DNA from 3 places in the Brevibacillus gelatini genome. Region 3 is predicted to be linked to each of the others. Evidence: riboswitches for the same ligand, from Rfam matches in the RefSeq annotation. Region 3 holds a riboswitch; each other region holds the start of a gene.
What was found. Region 3 has a riboswitch for S-adenosylmethionine ahead of AAFJ72_RS13705 (homoserine dehydrogenase). Riboswitches for the same ligand answer to the same signal wherever they lie in the genome.
Positions count from the first base shown of each region.

Region 1 (6,425 bases), 870 kb from region 3:
TTTCCTGGCCTTCTATCTGTTCTACTTGTCGACAACCAGCTTTCCTTATCTTTATTTCACGGTCTTCTCGACAAGCCAAATGATGGGGACGGTCGACCACCGCAAGCATCTGGCTATCTTTTTGCTGTTGATCGTCCTGGCACTATGGTTGTATACGCCAAACTTTATCGACCTGAAGAAGCTGACGGAGCTCTGGAGCTTCGGCGGGATTGTGTTTGGCTACGCCCTGCCCGCTTTGGCTGTAGTGCCCATCTGGCTTTTGCGAAGGCCGTCAGAGGAGAGAAAGGCATGAGATTGTATGGGCGAATTCTGCTGCTTTTCTGCATGGTCGTATCCCTGACAGGCTGCGTAGACCAGATCATTCTGGAGGATGCGACGATCACGCTGATGACGGGGATCGATCTCAATGAAAAAAATGAGCTAATCTTCTACTTGTCCAGTCCGGTGTTTAGCAGGGAAGCAAGACTGAATGAAGAGGAGTACGGGGTCAAGGCGGATTCGATGCGCCAGGCGAGAGGAAGGTTTGACGAGATGGTAACAGCTTTGACCCTGTCCGGGAAAATCCAGGTGTTTGTGATCGGAAAAAAACTGCTGGAGCATCCGCACTGGTTCCAACTGATGGACGTCATGTTTCGGGATGCCCGCTTCTCGGTCAATGCGCGGGTGGTGGTTTTTGACGGTCCGCTCGCGGAGTTGTTCGCTTTTGACCCTATAGATAAACCGCGCCTTCCGCTCCACCTCACCAAGCTGATCGATACAGCCAATCAGCGGAACTTGACGGTCAAGACAAGGGTACAGGAATTTCATCGGCAAATGGTGGAAAAAGGAGAGACGGCTGTACTAACGGAAATCAAATTGGACCGTGCTGTCAAGATTATGGGCACGGCGCTGCTGAGACACGACGGAACGTACGCAGGATTGCTTGAGTCCAGAGATACGATGCTTTTGCAAATGTTCTTGCACGAAAGGGCGGGTGAGACTTCTATGACCATTCCGCTTCCGATTCAGGATGACCGCAAGAAAATCGTCAAGGACAGGCTCAGCTTTTTTTTAAGAGGCACCAATCGCGATGTGAAGGTGAGCTATCGCAACAACCAGTTCCGTTTTGACGTGAAGTTGCGATTGCTTGTAGACATCGCTGAAAGGCAGTTTCCATTCGACATGGAAAAGGATTACAAAAAAATGCAGAAGATGATTGTCGAGGAACTGCGAAAAGAGTTCACACGTCTGGTGAAAAGCTGCCAGGAGAACGGGACAGACCCGTTTGGCTTTGGCGTGTACGCCCGCGCCTACGAGTACGAGGCGTGGAAAAAGGTGCAGGATGATTGGGCAGCGGCATTTGCCAAAGCCGATGTCCGTTTTGTGCCGGAGGTGTCGATTAAAAGCAATGGCGTTATCAAGTGAGCCAAAAAAGGAAAAGCACCCTTTCGCCAATGGAACGGCTAAGGGTGCTTTCTGTATTAGTAGATGGCTTCCCAGCCCGCAGGTGTGACGAACAGGCGGATTGCCTTGATTTTGCGGTCGTCCATCAGCGTGAAGTAGTGACGGAAGTTAGGCGGTACAGAGATCAGGTCGCCTGGCTCAAGCTCGACGTCGAAGTAGCGTCCGTCTTTGCCCTTGATGGCGAAAATGCCGTGGCCGTCTACGCAGAAGCGGCACTCATCGTCGGTGTGATGATGCTCGTTCTTGAATTTCACGAGCAGCTCATCGAGGTTAGGGGTTTGGTCGGAGAGAACGACGATGTCTGCCGTCAGGTAGCCGCGGCGCTTGCTGATCGCTTCGATCTCCGGCTTGAAGGCGTCGAGAATTTCCTGCTTTTCTTCCTCGGTCGGGCTGTAGTTGTCGCGGTGCTTCGGATCGAGGCGGTCTACGCCCCATTTTTCGTAAATGATCTCCTGGCTGTTCAGGAAAGAAATGACTTCCTCCGGTGCGGAAATGTACTCGTTCGTGTCGTGAAAACGGATTTGTGCCATCTTGCATACCTCCTTGATTAATTGGTTGTAGTGGACACGACAGCTTGGCGCAACTGCAGCCAGCGGGCGTGGTACTCGAACAAAAATTCAAATGCTTCCAGGTGGCGCTTTGCCTCAAAGTCGTTGCCGCCCCAGGCGTAAATGCCGTGATTGCGGATGAGTACACCCGGAATTTCCGGGGTGATGACTTTTTCAATCGCAGCAGCGAGTGTCGGAATATCGGCAAAGTTTTCAACAATCGGAACCGTGATCCGGGCGTTTTCCTCCCAAATGCCCAAGCCTTTAATCAGCTCTTGCCCCTGGATGGAGAAGGCGCGCTGGCCGAAGTACAGCTCGGAAATGAGGTTGTTCCAGACCGTGTGGACGTGGAAGCAGGCGCCTGCCTGCGGAAACTTTTGATAGACGACGGCGTGGATCAACGTCTCTGCGGACGGCTTGAGCGAAGTCGCGTCTACAGGGCGGGAATCTCCATCGACCACCAGGTAGTCTTCCGGCGACAGTTTGGTCTTGTCTTTGCCGCTTGCGGTTACGGCAAATTGCAGCGGCTCATCCTGGATTTTGATCGAGAGATTGCCGCTGGTGCCGGGAAACCAGTCCCGGCGGGCAAAGGTCAGCTTGACGTCATCCAGACGGCGAAAAGCGTCCAGACGTTGTTCGAGTGTAGCGGTCATGGATCAGACAACCTCCTGTTTCAGTTCCGTCAGTGTGTCAATCACGTCGTGGAAGGTCGCAAATGTGCTGTGCGAAAGCGCAAGCTCCTTCGCCTTCTCGGCGAGGAAGGAGCGGGCGATGACGTAATCCGCGATTTTTGCGCCAGCCAGGTCCGTGATCGAGTCGCCAATGACGACGCGATAGTGAGTGGCAGGGTCGTAGCGGCGAATGATGGTCGTCTTACACATGCCGCAGCCGTTTGTGCAGTGCTCGTCGCAGGAGTGCGGCCACGTAATCGTGATGTTCTCGCCGGAGAAGTCACTGCCGTTGCAGTAGATCGGAACACCGCCAAGGTCAAACGGAGCGAGAATCGGCTGAACGAAAAAGTCGATGCCGCCGCTCGTAATCAGAAGCTCGATGCCTTCCTCGCGGCAAAAGCGGACGAAGTCGGCGAAGCCGGGGCGAATCGTAGCCTCCTGGACGATGTAGTCCACAATATCCTGGCGCAACGAGGAGGGTAGCAGCTGAAACAGCTTGCCGACGCCTTCCTGCACACTTATTTGTTGCGATAAAATTTGTTCGGTGATCGCTTCCCATTCGGGGGGAGCGAACTTTTTCACAATCGCGACGATGTTGTCCTTTTCCGTAATCGTTCCGTCGAAATCGCAGAACAGTACGAGTTTTTTGCTCATCGTGTGCCACCCCACTTTTCCAGGGCGACGGCAAGCTCCGGCGATCCGGCAGCGGCTTCGTCCAGGCTGTGTCCGGCTGTGACGGTTGCGATCGCATCGACAAACGCCTTCGCTCCCGCTGTTGCGCCGCCGGGGTGGCCGTGGATGCCGCCGCCTGCGTTGACGATTTGGTCGAGGCCAAAGTCCTGATACAGTTGCGGTACGAGTCCGGGATGAATGCCAGCGGACGGAACCGGGAACGAGCGGCGCACGCCCGCAAGTGGTGTCGTCAGGTTTTGGGCGAGTTGAAGCGCTTCTGTTTTGTCCAGCGCAACATTGCCGTAAGGAGACGGGAACAGCACCAGGTCTGCTCCGGCGATCCGCATCAGGGTGCCGAGCAGAAGCGGTGTGGCGATGCCGTAGTCAGGCGACGGATAGTACGCGCCTGCGAGCGCCGGGTGCGCCATGATCGGGACGTTGACATCCGGATCGGCTGCCAGACGGTGCAAGGCATCGAAGCCGAAGGCCAGCACGTTGAACAGCAGGCAGTCGGCGCCAGCCTCGACTGCGCGTTTTGCTTTTTCATTCAGCTCGTTGATCGGGCCAGTCAGGTTGGCGGCGTAGAGGACGGGCTTGCCTGTCTCGGCTTCGGTTTCCCGGGCGATCTCTTTGAACGCCCGGATGCGCTCCAAAAACGGCGCGCGGTCGTCTGCGAAGAAAATTTCGTCATCTTTGACCAAATCGACGCCGCCTGCCGCCTGTGCCTTGAATTGCGTTTTCAGATCGTCAAACGGCAAGCCCAGGCAAGATTTGAAAATGCTCATCAGGAGCGGACGGTTATGGGCGTTCAATCGGCTACGCAGTCCCTCGATGCCGAACTTCGGTCCGGGAAATGCCTGGAGGAACGAGTCGGGAAAAGCGATGTCGACCAGCTTGATTTTTCCGTCCATCGAGAGCTTGCCGAAGATTCCGGTCAGAAGCGAAGGAATATCGCTGGTGAAGTTGCGGGTCGGGTAGCTGACGGTAATCAGCCCGCGTACATCCCCGTTTTCCAATGTTTCCAGCGGAGTGGCGCTGACGGCTTCGCCCAGGTACGGCGCCAGCTCTGCTTGCTTGGCGGCGGGCAAGTCCGTCCAGGAGCCGACCGTCATGCCGACTGCGATGGCAGCCGCTTTTTTGTTCAAGTCTTTGGCTTGGGTCAAATAGGTGACGAGGATGCGTTGCTCACTCATGCTAGTCCTCCTTGGCAGCTTGAAAGCCGTCGTGATCGTTTTGAAACATGTAAAAAAGCCTCCCCACTTGAGCGGGGAGGCGGTTGTCGACTATGAAAACGTCTCGTCTCCTCTCATCTCTCGGGTCAGTAGCCGGAAGCAACAGCTCCGACTCTTATCCGTTGGAATTAGCACCGTTTCGCTATTTCGTCGATCACAAAAAATAGCGCCGGTTGCCGGGCATCATAGGGCCAGTCCCTCAGCCAGCTCGCGATAAGAGTGAATATGGTTCACACGACATCGATCCGTGTGCGATACCCCCATGATATGCCTTCTCGTTTCCCGAGTCAATCTTTGTTTTTTACGAGAATGTGCATCTGCTCACAGGGAAAAGGAGGCAGCAAGTGAAACTTTTTTACACAGCGTGCGTGGTATGGGATGAAAGGGTGTGGAGACATTGGGAAAGTAGGCTTGGAGGACGTGTACCAGTTGCACGTAAACGATATATACCGCTATCTTTTCCGGCTCACACGCGATCAGAGGCAGGCGGAAGATTTGACGCAAGAGACTTTTTTTCGCGCGTTTGCCTCTCTGGAGGACTATCACGGGGAAAAAGTGCGGCCATGGCTGTTCAAGGTGGCTTACCACGCTTTCGTGGATTGGCATCGCAAGCAGAAGCGGCGGCCAGTCGATTACGTCGGGAACGTGCCGGATCGGCTGGATGCTTCCGCTATCGATCCCGCTGACCAGCTCGTGAACCAGGAATTGTGGGAGACGGCATCCGCCTGGCTGGAGCGGCTGCCGGAAAAGCAGCGGCAGGTGATTTTGCTGTCGACGATGCAGCTTTCCTACGCGGAAATGGCGCAGGTGCTGGGAATCGAACTGGCAGATGTCAAGCGTTCTCTGTTTCGGGGACGGCAAAAGATGCGACAACTGTGGAAGGAGGAAGGGCTATGACGAGGCAAAACGGAGATGAGCGCGAGCAAAGGCTGCTTGCTTATTTGAGAGGGGAAGTAACGGGAGAGGAAGCGAAGCGACTGGGCGAGGAACTGACAAGCGATGAAGAGTACGCACAGAGGCTGGAACGGTTGCTGCTGGGGGAGGACAAGGGGGAAGACGACAGGGAAGAAGTCAAGTCAGCGCTTTCGCTATCGGAAGCCAGACAGCGGGCAATCGTCCGCCGGGGAAAATGGAAAAACCGGCTGACGACCTCCTTTTATGCCTTCGCGATTCCTTGCCTTGCAGGTGTGCTCTTGCTGCTTGTAAACGGCTGGGTGGGCAGGCTGATGTACGACGATTTGTTCCGGGTGGCGTGGGACATGGTCAATTTTACCCAGCCGGGCGTGAGCGTGGGCAGCAGCGGCTCGCAGGTGGGGCTGTTGTACGGCAGCATCGACATGGAACTGCGCGAGCAAGTTGGCAGAGAGGCCAAAAACGCTGGCCGCTTTCGGAGCACGAATGTACTGTGGAACGTGAGCGCCAGACCGGAGTGGACAGGTGGCGTCAGGGAGCAAAAACTGTTTTTCCGCTACCCGTTGTCATCCGGAGAACCGGAAGAAGACACGGCCTATTTGCGCACGCCTGCCTGGACAACGCTGGAAAAGCTGCCGGAGGGAACGGTATCCCAACTGGCGATCTCGTTTGACAGCTTCTTGACGTATGACCAGTACGTCAAGCTGGTTTCCCGCCATATCATCAGCGACAGCCAAGAAACGGTCTGGTTTGCCGTCGACACGGGAGTGGAGTTGAAACAGGCAGACGGAGAAGTAGGCAATCTGTTACTCGGCCCGGGGGAAGTTTGGGGCTTTGCCGAGCGGGCGCTGGATTACGGAGCAGCGCCGATTCAGGTGAACGGCGAAAGCGAGCGGCGAATGGCTGCCTTCATGGGCGAGATGAAATATTTGACCGAGCAAAAAAGC
Region 1 is NZ_CP154342.1:3,722,137-3,728,561, reverse strand. Features, by position in the region: gene AAFJ72_RS18020 (GerAB/ArcD/ProY family transporter) at 1-292, shown strand, start outside; gene AAFJ72_RS18015 (Ger(x)C family spore germination protein) at 289-1,404, shown strand; gene AAFJ72_RS18010 (1,2-dihydroxy-3-keto-5-methylthiopentene dioxygenase) at 1,461-1,973, opposite strand; gene AAFJ72_RS18005 (methylthioribulose 1-phosphate dehydratase) at 1,991-2,644, opposite strand; gene AAFJ72_RS18000 (2-hydroxy-3-keto-5-methylthiopentenyl-1-phosphate phosphatase) at 2,648-3,316, opposite strand; gene AAFJ72_RS17995 (2,3-diketo-5-methylthiopentyl-1-phosphate enolase) at 3,313-4,527, opposite strand; SAM riboswitch class I at 4,638-4,786, opposite strand; gene AAFJ72_RS17990 (sigma-70 family RNA polymerase sigma factor) at 4,987-5,463, shown strand; gene AAFJ72_RS17985 (anti sigma factor C-terminal domain-containing protein) at 5,460-6,425, shown strand, end outside.
Region 1: another riboswitch for S-adenosylmethionine. It lies ahead of AAFJ72_RS17995 (2,3-diketo-5-methylthiopentyl-1-phosphate enolase); the one in region 3 lies ahead of AAFJ72_RS13705 (homoserine dehydrogenase).

Region 2 (6,425 bases), 1.1 Mb from region 3:
CTCACCTGGCCTGTTCCGATCCGCGCCGCCAAGAGCATCCCGCCCAATCCGGCAAACAGCGCGGACAGCACGTAGGCAAGCGTCCGGTAGCGATTGACCGGAATCCCGGACAATCGTGCCGCTTCCAGATTGCCGCCCGTCATGTACAGCATCCGCCCTTGGCGGGTGTAGGTCAAATAGACGTGGGTAATCGCGACCAGCAAAAAGGTCAGGATAACTGGCACGGGCAGTGAGAAAATTTTGCCTTGTCCCAGCCACAAAAACCACTCCTGGAATTTCCCCGGAGCCATCGATCCGTCTTCCATCGGCATGTTGGCGTAGATCGAGTAGCCTTTCGAATACGTCATGTGCAGCCCGTTGACGATATAGAGCATCGCCAGCGTCGCCAACAGGTCGGGAATCCGGATTTTGACGACCAGAAACGCGTTGACCAGCCCGACGATCAGGCTGAGCACAATCGGGACGACCAGTGTGGCGAACACGCCCTGCTCGTACCAGACCATCATCGAAGCCGAAACGACGGTGGTCAGCGATACCGTCGAGCCGACAGACAGGTCAAAGCCCCCGACAATCAAGGAAAACGTAACGCCGATGGCGACAAACGTCACGATCGAGATCGAACGCAAAATGTCCGTGATATTGTCATAGGTAAAGAAATACGGGTTGGTCAGACTGAATAACAGCATGACGATCACAATGACTGCCACAGTACCGTATTTGTAAATAAAATCAAACAAGCTGAATTTTTTGCCCTCCACGTTACTCACCTCCGCTTGCATAATACATAATCCGCTCCTGGGTTGCTTCCGCCCGGCTCAGCTCGCGGACGATTTTCCCTTCGAACATGACGAGAATCCGGTCCGCGATGCCCAGCACCTCCGCAAATTCGCAGGAAAAGTACAAAACGCCCTTGCGCTGCTCCGCCAGCTTTCCGATCAGGCGATAAATATCGCTTTTTGCGCCAATATCGACACCTTTGGTCGGTTCGTCAAACATGAAAACTTGCGCGTCCGTGTCGAGCCATTTTCCAATCGCCACCTTCTGCTGGTTTCCCCCGCTCAGATAGCCGACCAACTGCCCGATGTCCGCCGTCTTCACGCCCAGTCGCTGCACCAGCTCTCGCGCTTGCCCAGCCTCGGCTCCCCTGCGGATAAACCCGAGATGCGACCATTTCCACAAGGTGGAGACAGACAGGTTGTTTTTCACCGATTCCTCGACAAAAATGCCCTCTTTTCGCCGCTCCTCCGGGACGAGGACGATTCCTGCATCAACGGCGTCCTTTGGCGAGCGCAGACGTACCTCCTTGCCTTTCAGCCTGACCCGGCCAGCCTCGGCCGCATCGGCTCCAAACAACAAACGGGCCAGTTCCGTCTTCCCTGCTCCGACCAGTCCTACGACACCTACGATTTCGCCCTCGCGAACGCTCAGATCAACACCGCGAACCTTGCCGCCAGCCACCCCGTCCGCTTCCAGGATCAGCTCGCCAATCGGTACCTCCACCTTCGGAAACTCTTCATCGAAGCTTTTGCCCAGCATGTTCCCGATGACTTCATCCATCGTGGTAGCGGCTGTCTCGCTTGTTGCAATCAACTGGCCGTCGCGCATGACGGTGATCCGGTCGCAGATTTCAAAGATTTCCGGCAGCCGATGGGAAATATAGATGATCCCGACCCCGGCTTTTTTCAATTGGTCGATGATGAGAAACAGCCGCTCGCTCTCCTTCGTGCTCAAAGGAGCTGTCGGTTCGTCAAAAATGACGTATTTCGCTTTTTGCACGGTCGCGCGGGCAATCAGGATCAACTGCTTTTCCGACAGCGAACATTCCTCGACGAGCATGCGCACCGGGATGGAAAAGCCGAAGCCTTGCAAAATGCTTTCCGCTTCCTTGTGCAGCCTCTGCCAGTTCATGAGTCCCTTGCTGCTTTTGGACACGATCTGGTCGAGCAAAATGTTTTCCGTCACGCTCAAATACGGGATCAGCGCCGTGTCGACTTCCTGGTAGACACACTGGATGCCCAGCGCTTTCGCATCCTGCGGCGACTGGATGGAGACTTCCTTGCCGTCAATCACGATGCTTCCGCCATCCGCCTGATACGCACCCGTGAGAATTTTCATCAGGGTGCTTTTTCCCGTTCCGTTCGCCCCGAGCAGTGCGTGCACCTCGCCGGCCTTGACTTCAAAATCGACGGAGCGCAGCGCGGGTACGCCGGAAAACTGCTTCACAATCCCTTTCATCTGCAAGCTGGACACTTTTCGCACCCCCAAATAAACAAGATTCCCGTTGACAGAAGCAACGGGAATAGCCAAATCAACCAGCTCTATTTGCTTACTTGCCCCACTCTGGCACGTATTGGGACAGGTCGCCCATCGTTACTTTTTTATCCTTTGGCAAGTCTTCCTGTTTGACCAGCACCGGGTTCAGCTTCACGCTGTCTGGCACCTGCTCACCTTTGATTTTTTGGAAAACGGTTTGCGCATGAATGCGACCGATGTTCGACGGATCTACCGCTGCCGTCGCGGCCCAAGGAGAGTTCGGCTCCTGGATCAGCTGCAGGTCTTCGTCGCTCAGGTCGATGCCGTATACCTTGATCTCGGTGCGGCCTGCTTGCTGGATCGCACGGGTTGCCCCTTTGGCGAATTCATCCCACGATGCCCATACGGCTGTAATATCGCCTTTGTTCGGATACTTTTTCAAAATCGCTTCCATCTGTGCTTGCGTATCGAGCGCGGTGTTGTTCGTTGCCGAGCCAAATGCGGCGATTTCCTTAATATCCGGGTATTTTTTCAGGAAGGCTTCATACGTTACCTGGCGTTTTTCCATCGGTGCGAAGCCTGCTACCCAAATTTTCACGATGTTGCCTTTGCCGCCCGTATCGGCAGCCAGCTTCTCCAGGCTCAGCTCGGCCAGCTTGTTGTCATCCTGCTCAACGACAGGTACGCCTGGCAGCTTAATATCGGTGTCGAACAGCACGACCGGAATCTTTTTGTCGACTGCTTTTTGCGTGCCCTGCTGCAGCGCTTCTGCCGTACCGTGGTCAATCAGGATGCCGTCAAAATTTTGGTTCACCGCAGCGTCGAGGTTGGAAGCCATTTTCGACAAATCGGTATCCGCGTTGAATACGGTCAGCTCGCCGCCGTTTTTCTCGACTTCCTGCTTCACGCCGTTAATGTATTGGGCAGAAAATGTGCCGACGTTTTGGCGCATAATCAGGGCGATGCGCTTCGGTTTCTCGCCGCCGGAAGCGCCGCTTCCCGCCTGATTTTGGGTGTCCGCTCCTCCGCCGCAAGCGGTCAAGGCCAGCGACGCAGCCAGTACAATTGATGTGACAAGACCCAGTTTCTTTTTCATGAAAATTCCCCCTTTTTCTTTCCTGCTGAGCTTCAAGCTGGGGAGGCGACGACCTTCCAACCTTCCAATAGGAAAAGCCTCTTTCAACAGATGAAAGAGGCTTGATCGACAAGATTCGCGCCTCTTATCTGTCAGGTATCGCTACCTGTTGGAGTTAGCACCTTGGCTCGCAAGTCAGATCATCCTGCCAGCTAGGTTGCCGGGCATCATAGGGCCATTCCCTCAGCCTTCTCTGGATAAGAGTAGTTTTTATTTTCACAACGTTTTCGGAATATATACAGACTATAATCCTTGTTTTACCCATCTGTCAACTAGGTTTTTCAAACTTTTGTCCTCCAAGTAGTCCCAACTTTATGTCTAAATTTTGGAGGAATTTTTGTAAAGTCTTGTCGACATATGGTAGATTAAAGCCAAAGCCATGCAAATTTGCGATGGAGATGTCCGATGAGTCTATTAAAAGAAGTAATCTTGCAAATGTTTTTTGCCCTGACGCCGTTTGTTTTGTTTAATATCTATTACCGCGACCGAATGTGTAACTACAGTCGTTCCTTTATTCTCGTCACCAGTTCTGTCTGCGTGTTTCTGGCGATGACCTTCGCGTCGAGCGCCGTTGAGGGATTTATTTTTGTATTCTTCGCCTTGATCTACGGCGGGGTACGAATCGCCTCGGTCGTGCTGATCGAATCAGTGCTGTACCGCTACTATCTGGGCGGTGAAGACACGTGGGTCGCCATGCTCATGATAGCCACCGCATTCGCGATCTCCCTCCTGATCTATCAACGCTACAAAGCCAGTTATCGAAAAACACTGTATACTCTTTTGACGGGTGCTCTCTTTTCCCTGATAGAATTGGGATTGACCTATCTTAACTTTCCCACCCATGTATCCCATCAGCTTGCCTATCATGTGTTCGTGATCCCCGTTCAAAATATCGTCGGCATCTGGCTGTTGATGTCGTTATTTAGCAAATGCGTATCAGACAAGGAATTGTTCATTCGCCACGCACAAAACGAAAAGATCGAGACGATGAGCCACGTCGCGGCTTCACTGGCGCACGAGGTGAGAAACCCGCTCACAGCCGTCAAAGGCTTTTTGCGCTTGATGCAGGAAGACGCGGGAAACATTGCGAAAGCCGAGCAGTACATCCGCATCAGCCTGGACGAGATCCAGCGCACGGAAGCGATTTTGACGGAGTACCTCGCGCTGTCCAAGCCGCTCAAGGAGCGCAACGAGCTTATCAACGTGTGCGAGCAGCTCTATGTCGTCCGCGAGGTCATGCTGCCTTTTGCCAACATGCACAACATCGAGCTGGAGTTGCAAGCATATGAAAAGCCCGTCACGATCATGGCCAATCCCGACGAGTTCAAGCAGGTGCTGGTAAACTTTGTAAAAAATGCCATCGAAGCATGCGCGGAGACGGCCAACGGGAAAGTCGTTCTGTCGCTGTTGATTGAAAAAAACAACGCGCTCCTCATCATCAAGGACAACGGCATCGGCATGGACGAGGGACAGATCAAGCGACTGGGCACGATTTATTTTTCGACCAAAACAAGCGGCACCGGACTCGGCCTGACTTATTCCTATCACGTCATCCGCGCGTTTGGCGGCTCGGTGAGCGTGTCGAGCAAGCCAAAGGTCGGTACGAAGTTCACGATTACGTTTCCGTATCATCAGCCGCAGTAGCGGCCAGGTCGCAGTAGCGGTCAGGTGAAAAAGCCTGGCCATGAAAACATGCTCAGCCCTCGTGGAAAGGTACGCCCCCTGAGAGCGGGATCATTTCGCTTGCGACGGACAAATGGACGGGGAGGTGATGAAGCACAAGCGCTCCTGACCATCGCCTCCCAGACTGCCGGTCCCGGTCTTGCTTCACCCGAAAACAGTTGCCTTCCCTTCAATGCTGAACGGGCGGAATCTGCTGCAGATTGTTCGGCTGCTTTTCAAATAACAGCAACTCGTTTTGCCGATTCAGCGTGGCGAGAAATACGTCCTCGACCGCGACGCCTCTCTTTTTCAGCTCCTGCAACAGCCACTCTTCGTCACGTTCGCGGTACTTCAGCGCATCCGGATATATTTTCCCCTCGACAATGACAGGCAGGGAGATGCCCGTCGAAGCAGTCTGGACTTGCAAGTCCTGTCTCGTCACTGGCTGCTGCGCCGATTTTTTCAATACGGTCAAACGGCCATTGGCCTCGATGATGGCCATTTCAATTTCTGCCAGATCAAAAATGTCTTTTTCCCGCAGCATTTGCAGCACATTATCGAGCGAATAGCGTATCTTTTTCAACTGATGGACGAGAAACTTGCCGTTGTAAAAAACGACCGTCGGTTCAAACGTGACCATTTTCCCAAAGCGCCTGGACACAATCGACCACTGCGACACGAGGCGCTGCAGCACGCCGAGGGCCACAATCGCCACCGCGATGGGAAGATGGTGGACATTCGGCTCGGCAATATCGGCCCCGGTCACAGAACCCAACGTAAGGATAATCATAAAATCAAAGACAGGCAGCTCGCCAATCGAGCGCTTTCCCATGAACAGCGTCACGATCAATAGCAGCGGCAGAATCGTAAATACGCGCCCGACTACAACCAAGCTCTCATTGAACAAATCCACAAAAACTCCCCCTGCCCGCAAGTCTTTCCTCCTTTTACTATGAAAACTTTTGGCATCAATTATGCGAGCTGGTTTCCCGGCGAAGCGCGTGTAGCTTCGGTCAGACATTTCGCAAATGAAAAAAAGAGCCGCACAAATGACGGCCCTTCTCATCCGGGAAAGCAAAAGCTCCCCGCATATTTTTTTATAATACATGCTGCATCCAAACATTCGGTTCCACGTATACGGCCTCGTCCTTTTCCGCTTCGACGCGCACCGGAACGAGCGCCCCCGGAATTATGTACATGCCGGACCCTGGGAAATTCATCCCTGTCCACTCTTCCCATTTGGCCAGGCTGCCTCTGATGAGCATGGATTCCGCAGCCACTTTCATGATTTTCCCGCCCATCTTCCAGTGCGTGCGCACCCACGGGTCAAAAGGAGCACCGTCCGCTGTTTTCCATTCGAGGTAGTTTTCCATCG
Region 2 is NZ_CP154342.1:3,944,397-3,950,821, forward strand. Features, by position in the region: gene AAFJ72_RS19030 (ABC transporter permease) at 1-758, opposite strand, end outside; gene AAFJ72_RS19035 (sugar ABC transporter ATP-binding protein) at 760-2,250, opposite strand; gene AAFJ72_RS19040 (sugar ABC transporter substrate-binding protein) at 2,327-3,349, opposite strand; SAM riboswitch class I at 3,471-3,592, opposite strand; gene AAFJ72_RS19045 (ATP-binding protein) at 3,794-5,032, shown strand; gene AAFJ72_RS19050 (DUF421 domain-containing protein) at 5,241-5,963, opposite strand; gene AAFJ72_RS19055 (GNAT family N-acetyltransferase) at 6,148-6,425, opposite strand, start outside.
Region 2: another riboswitch for S-adenosylmethionine. It lies ahead of AAFJ72_RS19040 (sugar ABC transporter substrate-binding protein); the one in region 3 lies ahead of AAFJ72_RS13705 (homoserine dehydrogenase).

Region 3 (6,425 bases):
TTGCTCGCCTGCGTCGGGGCAGGAGCTTATTTCAGCTTCACGACACTCGACAAGCACAAAGCCCCTGAAACCAATCCCGCGCCGACTCACGCCGCTGTACAGGAGCAGACTGTCCGGCTCACCTTTGTCGGCGACGTGATGATGGCCGGAAATGTGGAAAAGGTTTTGCTGGAAAAAGGCTACCACTATCCGTTCACGCATGTGCGCGAGCTTTTTTTACAGGATGACTACACGATTGCCAATCTGGAGTCGCCGCTTACGACCAGAGGGACGCCCGCAGACAACAAGGCGTTCGTCTACAAGTCCTCCCCTTTGGCTGCGCCCGCCATGCAAGCAGCCGGCATCGACGCGGTCAATCTGGCGAACAACCACTCGATGGACCAGGGGGTAGACGGCTTGCTCGATACGTTCGACGCTCTGGAGCAAAACCGGATCGCTTACGTCGGAGGTGGTGTCGATTCCGCACGCGCCTACGCTCCTGTGTTCGTGGAAAAAAACGGGATCAGGCTCGCCCTCTTCGGCTTTAGCCGGGTGATACCGGAAGTTAGCTGGTTCGCGCAAAAAAACGCGCCAGGACTGGCAGGGACGTATGATCCCGCCATGGCCGTCCAAGCCATTCAACAGGCGAGGGCACAAGCGGATCTCGTCATCGTGATCGCCCATTGGGGAAAAGAGCGGGAAGACTTTCCCGTCGAGCATCAAAAAGAGCTGGCAAAAGCATACATCGACGCAGGCGCAGACCTGGTCGTCGGCGGCCATCCGCATGTCCTGCAAGGCTTTGAACAGTATCGCGGCAAATGGATCGCCTACAGCCTGGGCAATTTCATTTTCACGCGATCAACCGAGCCGAAAACATGGGAAACGATGGTGCTTCAAGCAAGCTGTACGAAAAACGCCGTCTGCAGCCTGACCATGCTTCCTTTTCACGCCGAGCTGGGACAAGCGGTGCCGATGAATGCCGCGGACGGAGCCGCGCTGCTCCGCCGAATCGAGTCGCTCTCGGAAAACGTGCAGATTGACGCGGACGGCCGCATACAGGCAAAGGATGGGCAAGAAACGTAGCTTTTCGTATTTCAAGCTGTTTCAAGCAGCGGGAAGCAGCGCACCTCCAGACCAAAATCGCTTTTCAGCACTGCCTCGTGCTCTTCGCGAATCCCCGTTGCGATCAGCCCCGCACGCAATACGCCGCCCAGGTCGAATTGCACTTTCAGCTTGGTCACAGTCACGCCCGCCTCGCGCAGGAAATGCAGCACGCGATCAGGTGTGGCCGCGGGACACGACCCTTCGAGATAACACAGCACGCGCTCGTCCTCACCTTGAGCCGGCTGTGCTTCCGCCGTTTTTTCCTTCCAGGCCGGATGCGGGGTAAACGGCTGCGTCAACAAATAAGCCAAATCTTCCACGACGGCGCTTGCGGTTGGCAGCTCGCCTGCGCCTCTGCCCGTAAACAGCAGATCGCCGACGATGTTCCCCGAAAGCTGAACAGCGTTGAAGGAATCCTGGATTTGCGCCAGCGGATGGGCGAGAGGCAACATCGTCGGCTGAACCGAGAGCCGGATTCCCTGCTCCGTTTTTTGCGCCTGGGCAATCAGCTTGATTCGGTAGCCAAGCTCGCTCGCGATACGGATGTGGCCGGGGGACAAATCCGCGATTCCTTTGCGCACGACATTGGCAAGCGGCAGCGATTCGCCGTACACAAGCTGCGCGAGAATGTACAGTTTGTACATCGCGTCGAACCCTTCCACGTCAGAACGCGGATCAGCTTCCGCATACCCCAGCTCCTGCGCCTGCTTCAACACTTCCTGATAAGGGAGCTGTTCGGCTTCCATCTTCGTCAGGATGAAGTTCGTCGTCCCGTTGAGAATGCCGCGCACTCCGTGAATATCGTTCGTGCGCAGAAACTGTCGAAGCACGCTCAAAATCGGGATACCGCCTGCAACACTCGCTTCGTAGGCCAGATGGACCTGATGCCGGTTTGCCAGTTCGACCAGCTCTGGGCCGCGTTTGGCAAGCAGCTCCTTGTTCGCCGTTACCACGTGGCACCCTTTTTCGATCAAGGCACGCACGTAGTCGTACGTCGGCTCGACGCCCCCCATAACCTCGACGACAATGTCTACGTCACTTTTCAGCACATCCTCGAAATTGGTGGTCAGCAGGGCGGGATCTACCTGAACGGCCCGTTCTTTTTCCGAATCGCGGACCAACGCTTTGACAATCTCGATGCGTTTGCCCAATCGTGCGAACAGCTTTTCCTGCTGCAACCGAATCGTCTTGATAACGCCACCTCCTACTGTTCCCAATCCCAACAACCCTACCTTGACTACACCTGCACTCATTCCTGTCACCTCATCGCATATTTTTACCAAAAAGAAAAAACCTTCTTGCTAAGAAGAAGGTTTGGCATCAAAAAAGCCTTCTCCTTATCTCCCAGGACGCTTCCGTCCTGCAGGAATTGGCACCTTGTCACACGCTGTGTAACGGTTGCCGGGCTTCATCGGGCCAGTCCCTCCACCTCTCTGGATAAAGATCATTATGAATTTTTGCACTGCTTCGGCAGTCTGCAAGCATGCACAATCGTGTTCAAAACATCAAAAAACCTTCTTCGCTAAGAAGAAGGTTCGCCATGACTGCTATGATGTACCCGCTTCTTATCTTTCGAGGCGAAAACGCCCCGCAGGAATTGGCACCTTGTCGCTGTTCGCAACGGTTGCCGGGCTTCATCGGGCCAGACCCTCCACCTCTCTGGATAAGAACCTCGTATGCTGTTGAGCCTATTCTAAGAAATTCCAAAGCATTCGTCAACAAGTTTCTTTCTCGTTTTTACTCGCTTCGGATGAGAGGGCAAGCTAATTAGCCAGTCCGTACCTTTCCCGTAGGATGCGGCAGTGGTGGGCCTCATGCCCGGCGATGACATACGCCAATGTGCGCGCAGACAGCTTGTTGCCGTTCGCGTTTCCCATTCGCGTCCACGCTTCCTCCGCCACTCCCCGCAACTGGGCGAGTGTCGCCTGCCGAACCGCCTGGTATTCTTCGAGGATGCTTGCCAAGTCGCGCTCCTGGAAAAATGCTTGCGAGACATACGCATTTTCGTCAAATCCGGCGAGCGGCGTCTCGTCTCCCCTGGCAATGCGCAGCAGCCGATAGCTCATGATCCGCTCTGTATCAATGAGATGTCCCAGCACTTCTTTTACCGTCCACTTGCCTGCCGCGTAGCGATACGCCAGTTGCTCCTCCGTAAGCCGGGAAAACATCTCGACGGTTTGCGCTCTTTGCTCCGCCAGGATCGCAGCCAACTCACCATCCGGCACCAACTGGACATAATAGTCAAAATAATCCCCGTATTCCTCGCGATTCGGTCTCCCTGGCATGCTCTGATCCTCCTTTGTTTTTGGAAAATGATGCGGTTATTCCTGGCAGCTTTTAACCTTGCCAGCCCTCAAACAGCAGCACTCTTGCCGGTGCAGCGTCTGTGCCCACCAGCTTTAACGGGGCCGCAACCATGAAGTATTGGCCCGCAGGAACTTCACGCAACCGCAAGCCCTCGATCACAATCACCCCTGCGCCAAACAACGTTTTATGGGTGGGATGCCCTTCCTGGCTGCGCTCGATGCCCAGTGCATCTGTGCCGACGCCGCGCACGCCTTTTTCCACCAGATACTCCGCACCATCCTGTGCCAAATAGACGAATTCGAACGAAAAAGCATCCTCCCACGAGTTTTTCGTTTGGAACAGGACAAAATCGCCCGGCGCAATGTCGCAGCCCTCCAGCTCTGCCCGTCCGATCTTGTCTTCTACGTGCGTCAGGTCGAGTACGCGGCAGTTTCCCACCAGCTTTTCCAGTGAAATGCTTTCAAAAGTCTCCCCGTCTTTCACCATGTGCAGCGGCGCGTCTACATGTGTACCGGAATGGACATCCATGTCGATCCTCGATTCGGTCACATAGCCGTTTGTTGCCGACAAAATCTTCGGCTGCTTTTCCGGCTTGTTTTTGTACACCGTCATCCCTTCGAATATGGGGGCAGACACATCATACATTTTCATCGCGCTTCGCCTCTCTTATTTGCTCTTCTTTTTCTGTCCCAAGCTGCCTGCTTTCGCGCTGCAAGTCGGCCGGGAATACGACGCCCATCTGTCTTCTCGCTTCATCCATGACTTCCATCGTCAACAGCGAGGCGGCATGTGAATTCGTCGCTGACTCTCTGGCGCCTGCGGCAGCAAGCCGGATGAACTCCCTGATTTCATAGTGCATCATTTTGGGTGTCTGCGGCCTGGTCACGTCCTCGATCCGTCCGTCCCGGTAGCGAATCTCGATGCGCGTCAGGTGATTGATTTTGTCAATGACCATCGTGGCGTCCTCTCCCTGGATTTCCGCCGGCTGATAGGAGGTCGTAATCTTGGAAAAGCTGAGAATGGCATCCATCTCTTTGTACTTCAATAACATGCTGCCTTCGCCATCTACCCCTGACGTCAGTACAATTCCTTCTGCCTTGACCTGATCCGGTCTGCCAAACAGGATGATCGCAGGATAAAGGCAGTAAATCCCGATATCCATCAACGCCCCGTTGGAGTAGGCAGGGTCAAAGGCCCGCAGCACCTCTCCCGCGCGGTACGCATCATAGCGGGAGGAATACTGGCAATTACTGGCGATAAAACGGCGGATTTTGCCCAGCTTGGGCAGATGGTCCTGAATCGCAAAAAAGTTCGGAACCAGCGTCGATTTGACCGCTTCCATAAGCAGAACATCATGCTTTTTCGCCGCCGCAATCATCGCCTTTACTTCGTCCGCATTCGAGGCGAGCGGCTTTTCGCACAACACGTGCAGCCCCAGTCTCATGCACAGGATGGCCTGCTCGGCATGAAAGCAATTGGGGCTGGCAATGTAGACGGCGTCGATGTGTCCGCTCGCTGCCATCTCTTTTGGATCTGTGTAGAAAAAAGGAGCCGCGAACTTTTCAGCAAATTCTTTGGCGCGTTCGATCGTTCGCGAGCAAACCGCTTGCAGGGAAAAGCCCTCTACCGCAAGACCTGCCTGGATGAACTCTTCTGTAATCCAGTTGGTACCGATTACGCCAAAACGCATGAATCGCTTTCCCCCTTTTTGTTGCTTCGTCAGACAGAGTCTGGCGCCTCTTACCCATGCATGGGCGCCAGCTCCCGTTCTTCTATATTATCCAGCCACCAGGAAAATCCTTCTTCGCGAAGCAATTCGCACGCGGCCTCGGGTCCGTGTGAACCAGCCTCATAGGTCACAAGCGGAACGAGATTGCGTTCGAAGGCGGCAAGGATCGGCTCCACCCATTTCCACGACAGGCGCACTTCGTTCCAGTGGGCAAAGTAGGTTGAATCTCCGCGCAGCGCATCAAACAGCAGCCGCTCGTACGCCTCGGGAACGTCCTTGTGGCCTGAGTTGAAATTGACCGTTACAGGCTCAATTTTTCCGCTATTGGCCGGATTCTTGCTATTCAACTGCAAGGCGATTCCTTCATTGGGGTGCACGTTGATGATGAGCAGGTTGGGCGCTGTCTTTTCTTGCTGCTCCCGATAAAGCTGCTCCAAAGGATTTTTGAACTCAATGACGATGCGGGTTGCCTTTTCTTTCAGCCGTTTTCCGGTGCGAATGTAAAAAGGCACTCCGCTCCAGAACGGATCGTCAATCCAGACACGTGCCGCAATATACGTTTCCGTCATGGATGCAGGCGATACGCCAGGCTCGTCCCGGTAGCCGACAACAGGCGTCTGCCCGATTTGCCCTGGGCCATACTGGGCGCGCACGACGTTTTTCGCCACCTCTTCGATTGCCATTGGCCGCACTGCCTCCATCACCTTGCGCTTTTGTGCCCGAATATCGGTTGCCGTAATCCGCTTGGGGATGTGCATGGCGACCATCATCAGCATTTGCAGCATGTGGTTTTGCACCATATCGCGAAGCGCTCCGGCCTGCTCGTAAAAGCCTGCTCTTTCCTCCACTCCGACCGTCTCGCTGGCCGTAATCTGCACGTTCGCAATGTGCTGATTGTTCCAAAGCGCAGCCAGAACCGGGTTGGCAAACTCCAGCGCCTCCAGATTTTGCACCATGGCCTTGCCCAAATAATGATCGATCCGGTAAATCTCTTCTTCGGCAAAAGCCTGCGTCAGCTTTTGGTTCAAGTCTTCCGCCGATTGCAGGTCACGCCCGAACGGCTTTTCGATAATCAGGCGCTTCCAGCCTTGCACAGAGCCGAGTCCGCTCTTCTGGATGTTGGCTGCGATCACCTCAAAATATTCGGGGGCCACCGACAGATAGAACATGCGGTTTTGCGGGAGATGCAGCTCTTTTTCCCGTTGCTCGATCCGTTCCAACAGCGGCGCGTATGCAAGAGCGTCCGTCACATCGACTGCCACATACGAAAACGCCGACAAAAACGGCTCAAGCAGCGCCCGGTCGA
Region 3 is NZ_CP154342.1:2,849,585-2,856,009, forward strand. Features, by position in the region: gene AAFJ72_RS13700 (CapA family protein) at 1-1,062, shown strand, start outside; gene AAFJ72_RS13705 (homoserine dehydrogenase) at 1,074-2,336, opposite strand; SAM riboswitch class I at 2,418-2,527, opposite strand; SAM riboswitch class I at 2,646-2,753, opposite strand; gene AAFJ72_RS13710 (DinB family protein) at 2,847-3,368, opposite strand; gene AAFJ72_RS13715 (cyclase family protein) at 3,421-4,041, opposite strand; gene AAFJ72_RS13720 (Gfo/Idh/MocA family protein) at 4,028-5,080, opposite strand; gene zwf (glucose-6-phosphate dehydrogenase) at 5,131-6,425, opposite strand, start outside.